Regions from separate parts of the Kitasatospora sp. NPDC001547 genome, predicted to be linked through region 1. Evidence: predicted binding sites of a transcription regulator. Region 1 holds the regulator's gene; each other region holds the start of a gene.
What was found. The regulator HrcA, encoded in region 1, represses chaperone genes, less so after heat shock. The targets are predictions, from matches to a motif close to TTNGCACTCNGNNNNNCNGAGTGCNAA.
Positions count from the first base shown of each region.

Region 2: a site for HrcA is predicted at 2,738-2,764, ahead of groES (co-chaperone GroES). Genes of this name have one in related genera too.
Region 3: a site for HrcA is predicted at 2,736-2,762, ahead of ACFY0X_RS06045 (FmdB family zinc ribbon protein). Genes of this name have one in related genera too.

Region 1 is NZ_JBIAVL010000002.1:156,503-161,903, reverse strand. Features, by position in the region: gene ACFY0X_RS03410 (16S rRNA (uracil(1498)-N(3))-methyltransferase) at 92-841, opposite strand; gene dnaJ (molecular chaperone DnaJ) at 938-2,077, opposite strand; gene hrcA (heat-inducible transcriptional repressor HrcA) at 2,154-3,188, opposite strand; gene htpX (zinc metalloprotease HtpX) at 3,478-4,398, shown strand; gene ACFY0X_RS03390 (hypothetical protein) at 4,422-5,006, shown strand; gene ACFY0X_RS03385 (DUF3097 domain-containing protein) at 5,038-5,401, shown strand, end outside.
Region 2 is NZ_JBIAVL010000010.1:133,332-138,732, reverse strand. Features, by position in the region: gene ACFY0X_RS20080 (LysR substrate-binding domain-containing protein) at 1-413, opposite strand, end outside; gene groL (chaperonin GroEL) at 543-2,174, opposite strand; gene groES (co-chaperone GroES) at 2,291-2,596, opposite strand; gene ACFY0X_RS20065 (hypothetical protein) at 2,846-3,181, shown strand; gene ACFY0X_RS20060 (methyltransferase domain-containing protein) at 3,249-4,415, shown strand; gene ACFY0X_RS20055 (polysaccharide deacetylase family protein) at 4,417-5,373, opposite strand.
Region 3 is NZ_JBIAVL010000003.1:51,881-57,281, reverse strand. Features, by position in the region: gene ACFY0X_RS06055 (potassium/proton antiporter) at 1-969, shown strand, start outside; gene ACFY0X_RS06050 (MFS transporter) at 1,302-2,648, shown strand; gene ACFY0X_RS06045 (FmdB family zinc ribbon protein) at 2,774-3,094, shown strand; gene ACFY0X_RS06040 (hypothetical protein) at 3,489-3,779, shown strand; partial or broken gene mscL (large conductance mechanosensitive channel protein MscL) at 3,817-4,230, shown strand; gene ACFY0X_RS06030 (hypothetical protein) at 4,283-4,516, opposite strand; gene ACFY0X_RS06025 (sigma-70 family RNA polymerase sigma factor) at 4,643-5,401, opposite strand, start outside.

The sequences.
Region 1 (5,401 bases):
TTTCGGCAGACTCCCGGCGCCGCCCGCGGACGGCCGTGACGCGCTCGCGCCGGGCGCCGTCCCGGGCGCCCCGGGCGCCCTGCGGGCGCGGTCAGGACCAGCGGCCGCTGCGCCCGAGCAGCAGTGCGCCGGCGGCCACCCCGGCGGTGGAGGTGCGCAGCACCGAGGGGCCCAGCCGGTACGGCTCGGCGCCCGCCTCGGCGAAGGCGGCCAGCTCCTCCGGGGAGACCCCGCCCTCGGGGCCGACCACCAGGACGATGTCCCCGGTCTCCGGCAGCCCGGCGTGCGCCAGCGGCTCGGCGCCCTCCTCGTGCAGCACGGCGGCGAACGCGGCCTGCGCCAGGACGGGGGTCAGCTGCCGGGTGGTCATGACGTCCCGGACCACGGGGAAGCGCAGCCGGCGGGACTGCTTGCCCGCCTCCCGGGCGGTGGCCCGCCACTTGGCGAGGGCCTTGCCGCCGCGCTCGCCCTTCCACTGGGTGATGCAGCGCGAGGCGGACCACGGGATCACCACGTCCACGCCGACCTCGGTCATGGTCTCCACGGCCAGCTCGCCGCGGTCGCCCTTGGGCAGCGCCTGGACGACGACGATCCGCGGCGCGGGCTCCGGCTCCCGGCGCACGGCGGCGACCGCCACGTCGATCTCGTCCTTGCCGAGCACCTCGGCGACCGTGCCGTCCACGCCGAGCCCCAGCCCGTCGGCCAGGGTCACCGCCTCGCCCGGCTGCAGCCGCTTCACCGCGGCCGCGTGGCGCCCCTCCGGGCCGTCCAGGCGCACCACGGCCCCGGGCACGGCGGCGGCGATCCGCTCGGTCTCGACGAAGAAGACGGGCGCGGTCATGGCGGGGACCTTTCCAGGAGGGGCCTGCGGCCGGAGAGGGGGAAACACCGGAGGGGTGCCGGGGGCTTCACCCCCCCGGCACCCCTCCGCGGACGGCTACCGGCCGTTGAAGGCGTCCTTCAGCCGGGAGAACAGGCCCTGCTGGCCCGGCGCGAACTGGCCGGACGGCCGCTCCTCGCCGCGCAGCACCGCGAGGCGGCGCAGCAGCTCCTCCTGCTCGGCGTCGAGCTTGCTGGGCGTCTTCACCTCGACGTGCACTATCAGGTCGCCCCGGCCGCCGCCCCGCAGGTGCGTGATGCCCCGGCCGTGCAGCGGGATCGACTGGCCGGACTGGGTGCCGGGCCGGATGTCGACCTCCTCCAGGCCGTCCAGGGTCTGCAGCGGCACCTGGGTGCCGAGCGCGGCCGCCGTCATCGGGATGGTGACGGTGCAGTGCAGGTCGTCCCCGCGCCGCTGGAAGATGTTGTGGGTGGTCTCGGCGATCTCCACGTACAGGTCGCCGGCCGGGCCGCCGCCGGGGCCGACCTCGCCCTCGCCGGCCAGCTGGATCCGGGTGCCGTTGTCGACACCGGCCGGGATCTTGACGGTCAGGGTGCGGCGGGCGCGGACCCGGCCGTCGCCGGCGCACTCCGGGCACGGGGTCGGCACGACGGTGCCGAAGCCCTGGCACTGCGGGCAGGGGCGGGAGGTCATGACCTGGCCCAGGAAGGACCGGGTGACCTGGGAGACCTCGCCCTTGCCGCGGCACATGTCACAGGTCTGCGCCGAGGTGCCGGGGGCCGCGCCCTCGCCACTGCAGGTGGTGCAGGTGACGGCGGTGTCGACCTGGAGCTCCTTGGTGGTGCCGAAGGCGGCCTCCTCCAGGGTGATCTCCAGCCGGATCATGGCGTCCTGGCCGCGGCGGGTGCGCGAGCGCGGGCCGCGCTGGCCGGCCGCGGCGCCGAAGAAGGCGTCCATGATGTCGGAGAAGCCGAAGCCGGCCGCACCGGCCCCGAAGCCGCCCGCTCCGCCGCCGCCCGGGGACAGCGGGTCCCCGCCGAGGTCGTAGACCTGGCGCTTCTGCGGATCGGAGAGCACCTCGTAGGCGGCGTTGATCTCCTTGAACCGCTCCTGCGTCTTCGGGTCCGGGTTGACGTCCGGGTGCAGTTCGCGTGCCAGGCGCCGGAACGCCTTCTTGATCTCGTCCTGCCCCGCATCCCGTCGGACGCCGAGTACCGCGTAGTAGTCCGTGGCCACCAAATGCTCCGCTTGTTCCGCCTGTAGTAGTGCTGCGACTGGTCGCCGCCGCCGGATTTCCGGCGACGGCCGCTTGCTAGGACTCGGCCAGGATCTGGCCCACGTACCGCGCCACCGCTCGCACCGCCCCCATTGTGCCCGGATAGTCCATCCGGGTCGGACCGATCACACCCAGTTTCGCCACGCTCTCGTCGCCCGAACCGTAGCCGACCGAGACGATCGACGTGGAAGTCAGCCCCTCGTAGGCGTTCTCCCGCCCGATCCGGACCGTCATCGCGGCGTCCGCGGTCTCACCCAGGAGGCGGAGCAGGACGACCTGCTCCTCCAGGGCCTCCAGCACCGGCTGGATGGAGAGCGGGAAGTCGTGCCCGAAGCGGGTCAGGTTGGCCGTGCCGGCCAGCATGATCCGCTCCTCGTTCTGCTCGGCGAGCGTCTCGAACAGGGTCGCCAGGACCGTGCTGACGGTCGGCCGGTCGGCCTGCTCGAACTGCGCGGGCAGCTCCTCCAGCAGCCCGGGGACCTCCGGGAGGCGCTTGCCGGCGGCTCTCGCGTTGATCCGGGCCCGGAGGTCCGCCAGCACCGTCTCGCCGACCGGGCCCGGGCAGTCGACCATCCGCTGCTCGACCCGGCCGGTGTTGGTGATCAGGACCAGCATCACCTTCGCCGGGGCGAGCGCCACCAGCTCGATGTGCCGGACGGTGGAGCGCGTCAACGACGGGTACTGCACCACCGCGACCTGCCGGGTCAGCTGGGCGAGCAGCCGCACCGTGCGGGCGACCACGTCGTCCAGGTCGACCGCGCCGTCCAGGAAGTGCCGGATGGCCCGGCGCTCGGGGGCGCTCATCGGCTTGATCTCGGCGAGCTTGTCGACGAAGAGGCGGTACCCCTTGTCGGTCGGGATCCGGCCGGCGCTGGTGTGCGGCTGGTGGATGTAACCCTCCTCCTCCAGCGCCGCCATGTCGTTGCGGACGGTCGCCGGCGAGACCCCGAGGTTGTGCCGTTCCACCAGGGCCTTGGAGCCGACCGGCTCCTCGGTGCCCACGTAGTCCTGCACGATCGCGCGGAGCACGGCGAGCTTGCGTTCGTCCAGCTGGCGGACCTCACCGGCCATGGGGCACGCACCTCCGTCTTCGCACGTTGTCCGACTGTGTCCCTCGTTGCTGCGGGCCGCTCCGGAAGGCCCTCGGCCTTGGCACTCTGAACACGCGAGTGCCAAAACCGTACCTGCCAGTGTACGGCCCGGGTCCTACGGCAGGAACGGCCCGACCGGGGTGATCCTCCCCGCAGTTCCGCCCACGGCCCGCGGGGCCCCCGCGGTTCGGTCGTTCCGGCGCCGGGGTGGTGCCGGGAGGCCGTCCGGGTGGCAGCATCGAAGGCGACGGCGAACGGAGGAGCAAGCGATGTCGAGCTCGGGCCAGCACACCCGTTTCGCGCCCGACCGCGGCCTGACCGGCCGCATGGTCGCCACGATGTTCGTGATCGGGCTGCTGTACGTCGGTTTCACGGGCCTGCTGATCGCGCTGATGCGCGGCGCCTGGCCACTGATCGTGCTGATCTCCGGCGGGCTGTTCGTGGCCCAGTTCTGGTTCAGCGACCGGATCACCGAGCGGGCGATGGGCGCCCACCGGGTGTCCCCCGAGGAGTTCCCCCAGCTGCACGGCACCGTCGACCGGCTCTGCGCCCTGGCCGACATGCCCAAGCCCCGGGTGGCGGTCGCCGACAACGACATGCCGAACGCCTTCGCCACCGGCCGCAACCCGGGCAACGCGGTGGTCTGCGTGACCACCGGGCTGCTGCGCCGGCTGGAGCCGGAGGAGCTGGAGGGCGTCCTCGCGCACGAGCTGTCGCACGTCGCCCACCGGGACGTGGCGGTGATGACGATCGCCGGCTTCCTGGGCGTCCTCGCCGGGGCGATGACCCGGATCGCCGTGTACGGCGGGTTCATGGGCGGCGGGCGCAACAACAACGACCAGAACGCGGCCGTCCTGGCGCTGGTCGTCCCGCTGGTGTCGATGGTCGTCTACGCGGTCAGCTTCCTGCTCACCCGGCTGCTGTCCCGCTACCGCGAGCTGGCCGCGGACCGGGCCGCCGCCCAGCTCACCGGCCGGCCCAGCGCGCTGGCCTCCGCGCTCACCAAGGTGACCGGGCAGATCGCGGCCATCCCCGGCAAGGACCTGCGCCAGGCGCAGCCGTACAACGCCTTCTACTTCGCCCCCGCGCTGAGCGCCCGGGAGACCGCCTCGCAGCTGCTGTCCACCCACCCGAGCCTGGAGAAGCGGCTGGCGCAGCTGGCGAGGATCTCCGAGCAGCTCGGCCGCTGACCCCCGAACCCGAGAGGACCGCCGTGGGAATCCTGGACGCCCTGTTCGGCCGCACCAAGCCCGTCAAACCCGACCTCGACCAGCTGTTCGGCGTGCCGTCCGCCGCGCTCACCCTGGAGGCCGGAGCCGGGTTCACCCCCACCGGGCTCGGCTCGGTCTGCTTCGCGGCCGTCGAGGGCGCGGCCTTCGTCCAGGTCGAGCAGCAGGTCCGGGCGCTGCTGGACGCCGACACCGGGCGCGGCGGCGTCCCGGTGGAGGCCTCCAAGGACGCCTACGGCTACTCCTGGCTGCTCGCCCGGCACCGGCCCGAGGAGCTGCCGGAGCTGGTGAACGACCTGCACGCGGTCAACAGCGAGCTGGAGGCGAACGGCTTCGGGCCGCAGCTGCTCTGCTCGCTGGTCGCCTTCCGGAACCCGCAGGGGCAGTCGCTGGCCCTGGTCTACCTGTACAAGCGCGGCACCTTCTACCCCTTCGCGCCGGTGCCCGGCGGCGGGGAGAAGCGCAACAGCCCGCTGGAACTGCAGGTCAACGCGATGCTGGGGAACGACCTGCGGCTGGAGAAGGACCTCGGCCGCTGGTTCCCGGTCTGGGGCGCGCCGGGACTCTGACGGGCCGTCCGCCCTCCCTATGATCACCCGTATGCGCAGCCGCCAGTACGGACCCGACCTGACCCCGCCGTGGAAGAAGCAGCAGGCCGCCCCGGAGGTGCCCGCCGAGCGGGACCTGGTGGTCGAGGAGGCGGCGACCGGCTTCTGCGGGGCGGTGGTGCGCTGCGAGAAGACCGCCGAGGGGTTCACCGTCACCCTGGAGGACCGGTTCGGCAAGCACCGGGTGTTCCCGCTGGTGCCGCGCGGCTTCCTGCTGGAGGGCAGGGCCGTCACCCTGGTGCGCCCGGCCGGCCCGGCGGCGCCCCGCACCCCGGGCCGTACCGCCTCGGGCTCGATCGCCGTCCCCGGCGCCCGCGCCCGGGTCGCCCGCGAGTCGCGGATCTACGTCGAGGGGC
Region 2 (5,401 bases), on a different contig from region 1:
CGCAGCATCGCCAGCGACTCCGGCGGCTCCGCCTCGACCAGCGACACGCGCACCCCGGGATGGCCGTCCCGCAGGCGGGCGACGGCGGGCGGCACCAGGGTGGAGCTCGCGGTCGGGAAGGAGACCAGCCGCACCCGCCCGGCCCGCAGCCCGGCGATCGCGGCGACCTCCTCCTCGGCGGCGGAGAGCCCGGCCAGGATTCCGGTGGCATGCTTGAGCAGGACCCGGCCGGCCTCGCTGAGCTGCATCCCGCGGCCCGAGCGGACCACCAGCGGGGTGTCCACCGACTTCTCCAGGGCCTTCATCTGCTGGCTGATGGCGGGCTGCGTACAGCCCAGCTCGCGGGCGGCGGCGGAGAAGGAGCCGGTGCGGGCGACGGCACGCAGGACGCGCAGATGGCGGGCCTCGATCATGCCTTATTTATAAGGCAATCTTTGGAATCTGCAAAATTCTACTGATAGTTGAAGCGCGGGCGAACGCCGGAGGCCCGGCCCGCTCCCCTCGCGGGGCGCGGACCGGGCCTCCGGTCAGGCGTCGGAGCCTCAGTGCGAGTGGCCGTGGCCGTGCGAGTGGCCGTGACCGTTGTCGGCCTCCTCCTCCTTCTTCTCCACCACGAGGGTCTCGGTGGTGAGGAGCAGGGAGGCGATCGAGGCGGCGTTCTCCAGGGCGGAGCGGGTGACCTTGACCGGGTCGATGACGCCGGCCTTCACCAGGTCGCCGTACTCGCCGGTGGCGGCGTTGTAGCCCTGGCCGGCCTCCAGCTCGGAGACCTTGGAGGTGATGACGTAGCCCTCCAGGCCGGCGTTCTGGGCGATCCAGCGCAGCGGCTCGTGCAGCGCCTTGCGGACGACCGCGACACCGGTGGCCTCGTCGCCCGACAGGCCCAGGCCGTCGTTCAGCACCTTGGCGGCGTGGACCAGGGAGGCGCCACCACCGGCGACGATGCCCTCCTCGACCGCGGCGCGGGTCGCCGAGATGGCGTCCTCCAGGCGGTGCTTGCGCTCCTTCAGCTCCACCTCGGTGGCGGCGCCGACCTTGATGACGCAGACGCCGCCGGCCAGCTTGGCCAGGCGCTCCTGCAGCTTCTCGCGGTCCCAGTCGGAGTCGGTCGCGGCGATCTCGCCCTTGATCTGGGCGACGCGGCCGGCGACGGCCTCGGCGTCACCGGCGCCGTCGACGACCGTGGTCTCGTCCTTGGTGATGGTCACCCGGCGGGCGGTGCCCAGCACGTCCAGGCCGACCTGGTCGAGCTTGAGGCCGACCTCCTCGGAGATGACCTGGCCACCGGTCAGGACGGCCAGGTCGCCGAGGATCGCCTTGCGGCGGTCGCCGAAGCCCGGGGCCTTGACGGCGACGGCGTTGAAGGTGCCGCGGATCTTGTTCACGACCAGGGTCGACAGCGCCTCGCCGTCGACGTCCTCGGCGATGATCAGCAGCGGCTTGGAGGCACCGCCCTGGAGGATCTTCTCCAGCAGCGGCAGCAGCTCCTGGATGGAGGAGATCTTGCCCTGGTTGATCAGGATGTACGGGTCCTCCAGGACCGCCTCCTGCCGCTCCGCGTCGGTGACGAAGTACGGCGACAGGTAGCCCTTGTCGAACTGCATGCCCTCGGTGAAGTCCAGCTCCACGCCGAAGGTGTTCGACTCCTCGACGGTGATGACACCGTCCTTGCCGACCTTGTCGATCGCCTCGGCGATCAGCTCGCCGACCTGGGTGTCCTGGGCGGAGAGGGACGCGACGGCGGCGACGTCGTCCTTGCCCTCGATCTCGCGGGCGATGGAGAGCAGGTGCTCGGAGACGGCGGCGACGGCCTTGTCGATGCCCTTCTTCAGGGCGGCCGGGCCGGCACCGGCGGCGACGTTGCGCAGACCCTCGTTGACCAGGGCCTGGGCCAGCACGGTGGCGGTGGTGGTGCCGTCACCCGCGACGTCGTTGGTCTTGGTGGCGACCTCCTTGACGAGCTGCGCGCCAAGGTTCTCGTACGGGTCGTCCAGCTCGACCTCGCGGGCGATGGTGACACCGTCGTTGGTGATGGTCGGGGCGCCGAACTTCTTGTCGATGACGACGTTGCGGCCCTTGGGGCCGATGGTCACCTTGACGGTGTCGGCCAGCTTGTTGACACCGCGCTCCAGCGAGCGGCGGGCGTCCTCGTCGAACTGCAGGATCTTCGCCATGTTCCCTATTCCCTCGGGGCTGCGGCCGGCCGACCGGCCGCCGAACTACGTGAACCAACAACCACGCCCCGGGCCACTGTCACGGAGGACACGGATCCGGGGCGGGTCGGGACGACTTACTTCTCGATGATGGCGAGAACGTCGCGAGCGGAGAGCACCAGGTACTCCTCGCCCTGGTACTTCACCTCGGTGCCGCCGTACTTCGAGTACAGGACGATGTCACCCACGGCGACGTCGAGCGGCAGACGCTGGCCGTCCTCGAAGCGGCCCGGGCCGACGGCCAGGACGACGCCCTCCTGGGGCTTCTCCTTGGCGGTGTCCGGGATAACCAGGCCGGAGGCCGTGGTGGTCTCGGCGTCGAGCGGCTGGACCACGATGCGGTCCTCGAGCGGCTTGATGGCAACCTTGCTGCTGGTGGTCACGTCCGAGCTCCCCTTCGGAGATTACGGGGTTTTCTAACGGGTAGGGGCGATCCTGCGGGTCTGCCGTCGCGGGGGTCAGACACACGTCGTCGCGTTAGCACTCTCCTAGTGGGGAGTGCCAAGGACGACCATAGGGCCGTGTTAGCACTCAGTCAACCAGAGTGCCAACGACGCGCCCTGGGAACCCCGATTCGCGGATGAGTAGCCGTACTCATGTGCGACGCTCCCGCCGTCGGCAGACTCCTCGTCATGACATCGATCCCGGTGCGTGTCGGCCCGTCCCGGACCACGGACGCCGCCCTCGCCCTGCTGTCGCTGCCCCTGCTGGGAGCCGCGCTGCCGTTCGTGGTCTTCTTCGTCGTCGCCTCCCTCGGCAGCGGCCCCGGCCACGGGGACGACGGGGACGGCCTCGAATGGGCCTTCCTGGGCATCGGGATGCTGGCCGCCCCGGTCGCCGCCCTGACGGCGGGCCTGGTGGTCGCCTTCCGCAGCCGGCGGTCCGGCTACCAGTACCTCCCGGTCGCCGCGGTGCTCTCCCCCTTCGTGCTGCCGGCGGTCCTGTCCTCGGGCGTCCTGTGGCGCTGACGCCGTCCGGCCCGCCGGAGCCGGCGGGCACGCGGAGCGGGGGCGCCCGACCGGCGAGAATGGCCCCGTGGACACCGAGAACCTCCAGCCGCTGCTGACCCCCGAGGGCCAGGCCCTGCTCGCCGAGTTGCGCGAGTTCACCCCCGAGGAGGAGCTGGCGCTGGCGACCCGGCTGCGCCGGGAGCACCCGGCGGAGCTGGTGTCGGCGGCGTTCGGGCAGGCGCGGCTGCGCCAGCGGGCGCGGGCGAAGTTCGGGGCCGACGCCGACCTGATGTACTTCACGCCCAACGGGGTGGAGCAGTCCACCCGGCGCAGCGTGGCCGAGTGGCGGGCACGGCGGTTCGCCGCCCTGGGCGTACGGCGGCTGGCGGACCTCTGCTGCGGCATCGGCGGGGACGTGCTGGCGCTGGCCCGGGCGGGCATCGAGGTGCTGGCCGTCGACCGGGACCCGGCGGCCTGCGCCGCCACCGCGGCCAACGCCGCCGCGCTGGGCCTGGCCGACCTGGTCGAGGTGCGCTGCGCGGACGTCGCCGAGGTGGACGTCACCGGCTTCGACGCGGTGTTCACCGACCCGGCCCGGCGCACCTCGCGCGGCCGGGTGTTCGACCCGGAGGCGTACGCCCCGCCGCTCTCCTGGGCCGTCGAGGCCGGCCGGCGGACCCCGGTCGGCGCACTGAAGGTGGCGCCGGGCATCCCGCACGAGGCGGTGCCGCAGGACGCCGAGGCCGAGTGGGTGTCCGACCACGGCGACGTCAAGGAGGCGGTGCTCTGGTTCGGCACCCGGGCCGCGAGCCCGCACCGCGCCACCCTGCTGCCGCAGGGCGCCAGCCTGACCGGCGGCGACCTGCCCGACCCGCCGGCCGGCCCGGTCGGGCGCTACCTGTACGAGCCGGACGGCGCGGTGATCCGGGCCCACCTGGTGGCCGAGGTGGCCGAGCAGGTGGGCGGCCGGCTGATCGACCCGAAGATCGCCTACCTGACCTCGGACGAACTGGTCGCCACCCCGTACGCGCACGCCTTCGAGCTCACCGACGTGCTGCCGTTCAACATCAAGAAGCTGAAGGCGCTGCTGCGCGAGCGGGCGGTCGGCACGGTGGTGATCAAGAAGCGCGGGATGGCGATCACCCCGGAGGAGCTGCGCCGCCAGCTCAAGCCCTCCGGGCCGAACACCGTCACGGTGATCCTCAGCCGCACCGACCACGGGCCGCTGATGATGCTGGGACGGCCGGTCTGAGCTACGAGGCGGGCGCCTGGATGTAGTCCTCCAGCCGGGCCACCGAGAAGCCCTGCTCCTGGATCCGGGCCAGCAGGTCGCCGAACATCTGGGTCATCGTGGCGCCCTTGAGCTCCTTGGGGCCGCGGAAGTGCGCCAGGATGATGTCGCCGGGCTTCAGCTTCTTGTCCCCGGACTGGTACTGCATGTCGTGGATCTGCATCGACTCGCGCCACAGCACTATGGCGCGCGGGCCGCACTCCTGGACCGAGGTGTTGAGCACCGGGGTGTTGGCGCCGTCGCCGAACGGCGGACGGAACAGCAGCGGGGCGGTGCCGTACTGCTGGGTGAGCGCGGACTGCGCGTCGCAGATCTCGGCCTTCTGCCTGTCCACCGGGAGCTTGCTCATCACCGGGTGGTCCACGGTGTGGTTCTGGACGTGGTTGCCCAGCGCCTGGAGCGGCTTGAAGTACGCGTAGTCGTTCCTGACGATGTCCCGGGTCAGGAACATCGAGACCGGCACCTTGAGGTCGGTCAGCATCTCGACGAACTTCGGGTCCTTCTCGGCGCCGTCGTCGATGGTGATGAAGACGACCTTGTCGCTCGTCTTCACGTCGCTGAACACCGGTACCGGGCCGGTCCGTTGGAGCTTGACGGGCTTGTCGGCGGGCGGCGCCGGGGCGGGGGCGAGCGGGGTGAGGCCCCACTTGGCCCAGGCCGCGGCGCCCGCTCCCGCCGGGGCGCCGGACGGGGTGGCGGTCGCGGCCCCGGTGGTCGGCGCGGCGCCGGTGGGCCGGGCCGCGGCGGACGTGGCCGCGGCGGCCGGGGCGGCCCCACCGCCGCCTCCGCCGTCACCGCACGCGGTGGCGAAGGCCAGCAGGGCCACCGCCCCCGCCGCGTACGTCCTGGCCCTGCTCCGCCCGTCCCTGATCACCGCTGCGCGCTCCCGGCTCCCGTCCAGCTTTCTCTCAGCTAGCACGGTAGCGAACAGGTCAGCGGTTCCCGAT
Region 3 (5,401 bases), on a different contig from region 1:
ACCACCGGGGAACTGGACTCCTGGTACGTCCTGATCGCCACGATCGTCGCCGAACTGGCGATCGGCGCCGCGGTGGGCCTGGCCGTCGGCCGGATCGGCGCGTACGGGCTCAAGCACGTCGCACTGCCCTCCTCGGGCCTCTACCCGATCGCCGTGATGGCGCTCACCGTGCTCGCGTACGCCGGCGGCGCGCTGCTGCACGGCTCCGGCTTCCTCGCCGTCTACATCAGCGCGGTGATCCTCGGGAACTCCAAGCTGCCGCACGGCCCGGCCGTCCGGGGCTTCGCCGACGGGCTGGCCTGGATCGGGCAGATCGGCATGTTCGTGCTGCTCGGGCTGCTCGTCACGCCCGAGACCATGGGCGACGCGGTGGTGCCCGCGCTGGTGGTGGGCGGGGTGCTGGTGTTCCTGGCCCGACCGCTCTCGGTGATGGCCTCGCTGACCCCGTTCAAGGTGGCGGCCCGCGAGCAGGCGCTGCTGAGCTGGGCCGGACTGCGCGGGGCGGTGCCGATCGTGCTGGCCACCATCCCGGTGGTGTCGGGCGCGCACCGGGCCGACGACGTCTTCAACATCGTCTTCATACTGGTCGTCGTCTTCACCCTGCTCCAGGGACCGACCCTGCCGTGGGTGGCCAAGCGGCTGCGGATCGACGAGGGCGACATGGGCCAGGACCTGGGCATCGAGTCCGCCCCGCTGGAGAAGCTGCACGGGCACCTGCTGTCGGTCGCCCTCTCCCCCGCCTCGAAGATGTCGGGCGTGGAGATCAGCGAGCTGCGGCTGCCCAAGGGGGCGGCGGTCACCCTGGTCGTGCGGGAGGGGAACTCCTTCGTGCCGGACAAGGCGACGGTGCTGCGCGGCGGGGACGAGCTGCTGGTGGTCACCACCGACGAGGTCGGCGAGGCGGCGGAGCGGCGGCTGCGGGCCGTGGACAAGGGCGGCAAGCTCGCGGGGTGGCTGAACGGGCGGTGACGGCGGGGCCCCCGGGCGGGCCCGCCTGCTCGGGGCCTGGCGAGCCGGGCGGGCTGGCGGGCCGGGAGAGCTGGTGAGCCGGGAGGGCTGGCGTCGTCTACGCGCGTAACTGTATGCTGGTTCGACCACGTCGTATGACTACCGCTAGACCACCCCCAGCATCTGCCTGACGCAGAGTTGGCGCGACCGCTCGGCGGCCGCGGTCCGGCCCCCGGCCAGCACGCCGGACCGACCCGGTATCTACCCCGGTCGACGCGCGAGAGGACGACTCTCGGCGCCGTCGGGGCTCCACCATGCCCTGCCGCGCTACCAGGCAGCAGGAAGGACCGACCGTGACGGCGCGCCGAACGGTCGACACCGCCGCGGACCACGCGGCCACCCCCGCAGCTCCGGCCCCCGCCCGCGTCGGGTACGGCGAGCTGCTGCGCACGCCCGGGGCCTGGACGTTCCTGTCCCCCGCCCTCGTCGCGCGACTGCCGTACGCGATGCTCAGCATGGGCATCCTGCTGCTCGTCACCCAGACCCACGGCTCGTACGGCACCGCCGGCACCGTCACCGCGGTCGCCGCCGTCGCCCAGGCCCTGATCGGGCCGCAGACCGGGCGGCTCGCCGACCGCTACGGCCAGGCCGCGGTGCTCGTCCCGACCGTCCTGGTGCACGCGGCCTCGGTCGGCGCGCTGATCGCGCTCGCGCTCGGCCACGCGCCCGCCTGGAGCCTGTTCCTGGCCGCCGTCCCGGCCGGGGCGAGCGTGCCGCAGGTCGGCGCGATGGTCCGGGCCCGCTGGGTGGCCCGGTTCACGGCGGACGGCGCCTCCGAGAACTCCGCGGCCCGGGTGAGCACCGCCTTCGCCTTCGAGTCCGTGACGGACGAGTTCACCTTCGTGATCGGCCCGATCCTGGCCTCCGGCATCGCCGCCCTCGCCAACCCGGCCACCGCCCTGGTCGCCGAGGCCGCGCTGACCCTCGTCGGCGGTCTGGCCTTCGCCGCCCAGCGGGGCACCGCCCCGGCCCGGATCGTGCCGCAGCCCGGCACCAAGCGGGCCTCGGCGCTCGCCTCCCCCGGCGTCCGACTGCTGGCCGGGACCTTCCTCGGGGTCGGCGCGGTCTTCGGCGGCATGCAGGTCTCGGTGAACGCCTTCGCCGACTCGGTCGGACAGCACGACGCCGGAGGCACCGTGTACGGGATCTTCGCCGGCGGCTCGATGCTGGCCGGCGTGCTGTACGGCGTGATCGCCTGGCGGCGGCCGGTGCAGCAGCGGATGCTGATCAGCTACGCGCTGCTGGTGCTGGGCTGCTCGGTGCTGTGGGCGATGCCCAACCTGGTCGCGCTGACCGTCGCCGGGCTGGTCTGCGGGCTGGCCATCGCGCCGACCCTGATCAGCGGCTACACCCTGGTCGAGACGCTGGTCGCGGACGGCGCCAAGACGGAGGCCTTCACCTGGCTGACCGGCGCCATCGGGCTGGGCCTGGCCGTCGGCTCGATGGCGGCGGGCCAGCTGATCGACGGGCACGGGCCCTCGACCGGCTTCCTGGTCCCGGTGGCCGGCGCCGGGCTGGGGCTGGTCGCGCTGTTCTCGCTGCGGCACCTGCTGGTCGCGCCGAAGGACGGGGCGGGCGCCGGTGCGCGGACCGCGGAGAGCGGGCGCCCGATGCAGCTGGCGGGTGTCGCCGAGGGCTGAGCGGACGGTGACCGGCGGGCGCTGCGGGCCGATCTCACACCGGGGTCGCTGGACTGTTCCAGCGGAATGCCGCATCATTGACCATCGTTAGCACTCATCAGGCGAGAGTGCCAGGAGGAAGACAAGTGCCCACGTACCAGTACCAGTGCACCGAGTGCGGCAACGGCCTGGAGGCGGTGCAGAAGTTCACCGACGAGGCGCTGACCACGTGCCCCGACTGCCAGGGACGGCTCCGCAAGGTCTTCTCGGCCGTGGGCGTCGTGTTCAAGGGCTCCGGCTTCTACCGGACCGACAGCCGCTCCTCCTCCAGCAGCTCGGTGAGCTCCGGATCGTCGTCGAGCACCTCGACCTCGTCCGCCGCGTCCACGTCCTCCTCGACGTCGTCGGGCTCCGGCTCCTCGGCGTCGACCCCGGCCTCGTCCAGCCCGGCTCCGGCCGCCGGCTGACCCGGCGCCGGGCACCGGCCCGGACGGACCGCAGACCTCGGAAAGGCCCGTCGGCCCCGCTTCCACGCGGGGGCGGCGGGCCTTTCCGCGTTTCCGTCCGGGGTCGTCCGGCGGGTGCGCGCTGTCGTCCCGGGCGCGTGCTGTCGACGCGGGCGTGTCCTGTTGTCACGGGCGTGTCCATGTTGTCGCGGGCGCGGTGCCGCCTCTGCCACGTCTTGCTGCCTCTTGTCTTCTCGGACGGGTCGAATTCACCCGCACGAGTGAGCGGAGTTGCCCACAGGGCCGGGTTGTCCACAGGCCTGGGGAAAGGGCTTTCCGACGTCGCCGAAAACGCTCATCGTGTGGGCATCCGGTCCGCGAGGGGCCGGTCCGCCGACAGTCCGGAGGTGCGTCGATGACGACCGCGAGCTTCTCCTTCCCCCTGCCCGTACCACTGCCGTTGCCCGCGCCGGCCGTGCCGCCCCGACAGGAGCTGCCGAGCTTCCCGCCGATCCGGCGCGGGTGCGGTGGCTGGCACCGCTGGCGCAGCGCCGTGCGGCGGCGAGCCGGAGTGCCCGTCCTGGTGCTGCTCGCGGTGGCGTCGGCGCTCGCGCTGGGGCCCGCACGGGCCGGGCTGCCGCCGCCCCAGGGCGGCGCGCTGGGCCGGACGGGTTGTCAATCCGGGGTCGCGGAAGATCACCCGTGACCGGAGGACGACTTCGTCGTTCGAGGCGACATGAAGGGGCTTCAAGGAATTCGTGCTGCGTGGAAATGTCGTCGAACTCGCCGTGGCCGTGGTCATCGGCGCGGCTTTCACCAACATCGTCAACGCCTTCGTCAAAGGCGTGATCAATCCGATCGTCGGCGTGTTCGGGACGAAGGACCTCGCGTCCTACAGTTCCTGCCTCAAGGGGCCCTGCGAGGTGAGCCCGACCGGTGAGGTCACGTCCGGAATCCTCATCCTCTGGGGATCGGTGCTCAGCGCCGCGCTCCAGTTCCTGATCACCGCGGCGGTCGTCTACTTCGTTCTGATCCTGCCCATGAACAAGCTGGCGGCCCGCCGCAAGACCGACGTCGAGAAGGCGGCGGAACTCGAGGCCAAGGAGGTCAAGCTGCTGACCGAGATCCGCGACGCGCTGGTCTCGCCGCTGCGCTGACCGGCGGGCGCCCCACGCCCCCGGTCCCCGCTCCCCAGTCCCCGTGGTGCGGTCAGTCCCCGTGGTGCGGCGGGCGCTGGCTCAGGTACCAGTCCAGCCCCCGTCCACCGCTCTCCCCCGCTCCGGGGCGACCGCCCCAGCCCGCGTCGGTGTCGTCCCCGGACTGCTGGTCCAACGGGTCCCGGAAGACCAGTCGGGCCTTGGCGGCCGCGGCCTTCCCGGGCTCCTGCTCCCGGTCCTGGTCCTGCGCCCGGCGCCGGTCCTCTTCCCGTCCCTGCTCGCTCACGCTGTCCACTCCGTCCGTTCGTCCCTTCCCTCAAGCCTAAGAGCCCGTGGCACGCCTCGGGCCCCGGTGCGGAGCGCTCCGCGCCAGGGCCCGGGTGAGGGCTCGGCCAGGGGGCCGGCTGGTCCGTCAGGCGGCTTCGAAGCCCGCGTGGTCCGCGATCTTCTTCAGCTCGGCCAGCGCGTGCTTCTCGATCTGCCGGATCCGCTCACGGGTGAGGCCGTGCTGCTTGCCCACCTCGGTGAGGGTGCGCTCGCGGCCGTCCTCCATCCCGTAGCGGGAGCGGATGATCGAGGCGGTGCGGTCGTCCAACCGCCCGATCAGGTCGTCCAGTTCCTCACGGCGGAGCATGACCATCACGGCGTCCTCGGGGGACGTCGCCCCGGTGTCCTCGACGAGGTCGCCGAACTGGGTCTCGCCCTCGTCGTCGACCGACATGTTGAGGCTGACCGGGTCCCTCGCCCAGTCCAGCACGTCCTTGATCCGGGCCTCGGTGGTGTCCAGCTCGGCCGCGATCTCGGCCGGCTCCGCCTCGCGGCCCAGCTCCTTGGACTTCTCCCGCTGCACCCGCCGGATCCGCCCCAGCTCCTCCACCAGGTGCACGGGCAGCCGGATGGTGCGGGACTGGTCGGCGATGGACCGGGTGATCGCCTGCCGGATCCACCACGTCGCGTACGTGGAGAACTTGAAGCCCTTGGCGTAGTCGAACTTCTCGACCGCGCGCACCAGGCCGGCGTTGCCCTCCTGGATGAGGTCCAGCAGCGGCAGGCCGCTGCGCGGGTAGCGACGGGCGACGGCGACCACTAGCCGGAGGTTGGAGCGGATGAAGACGTCCTTGGCGCGCTCGGCGTCGGCGGCTATCGCCTCCAGCTCCTCGCGCGTGACGCC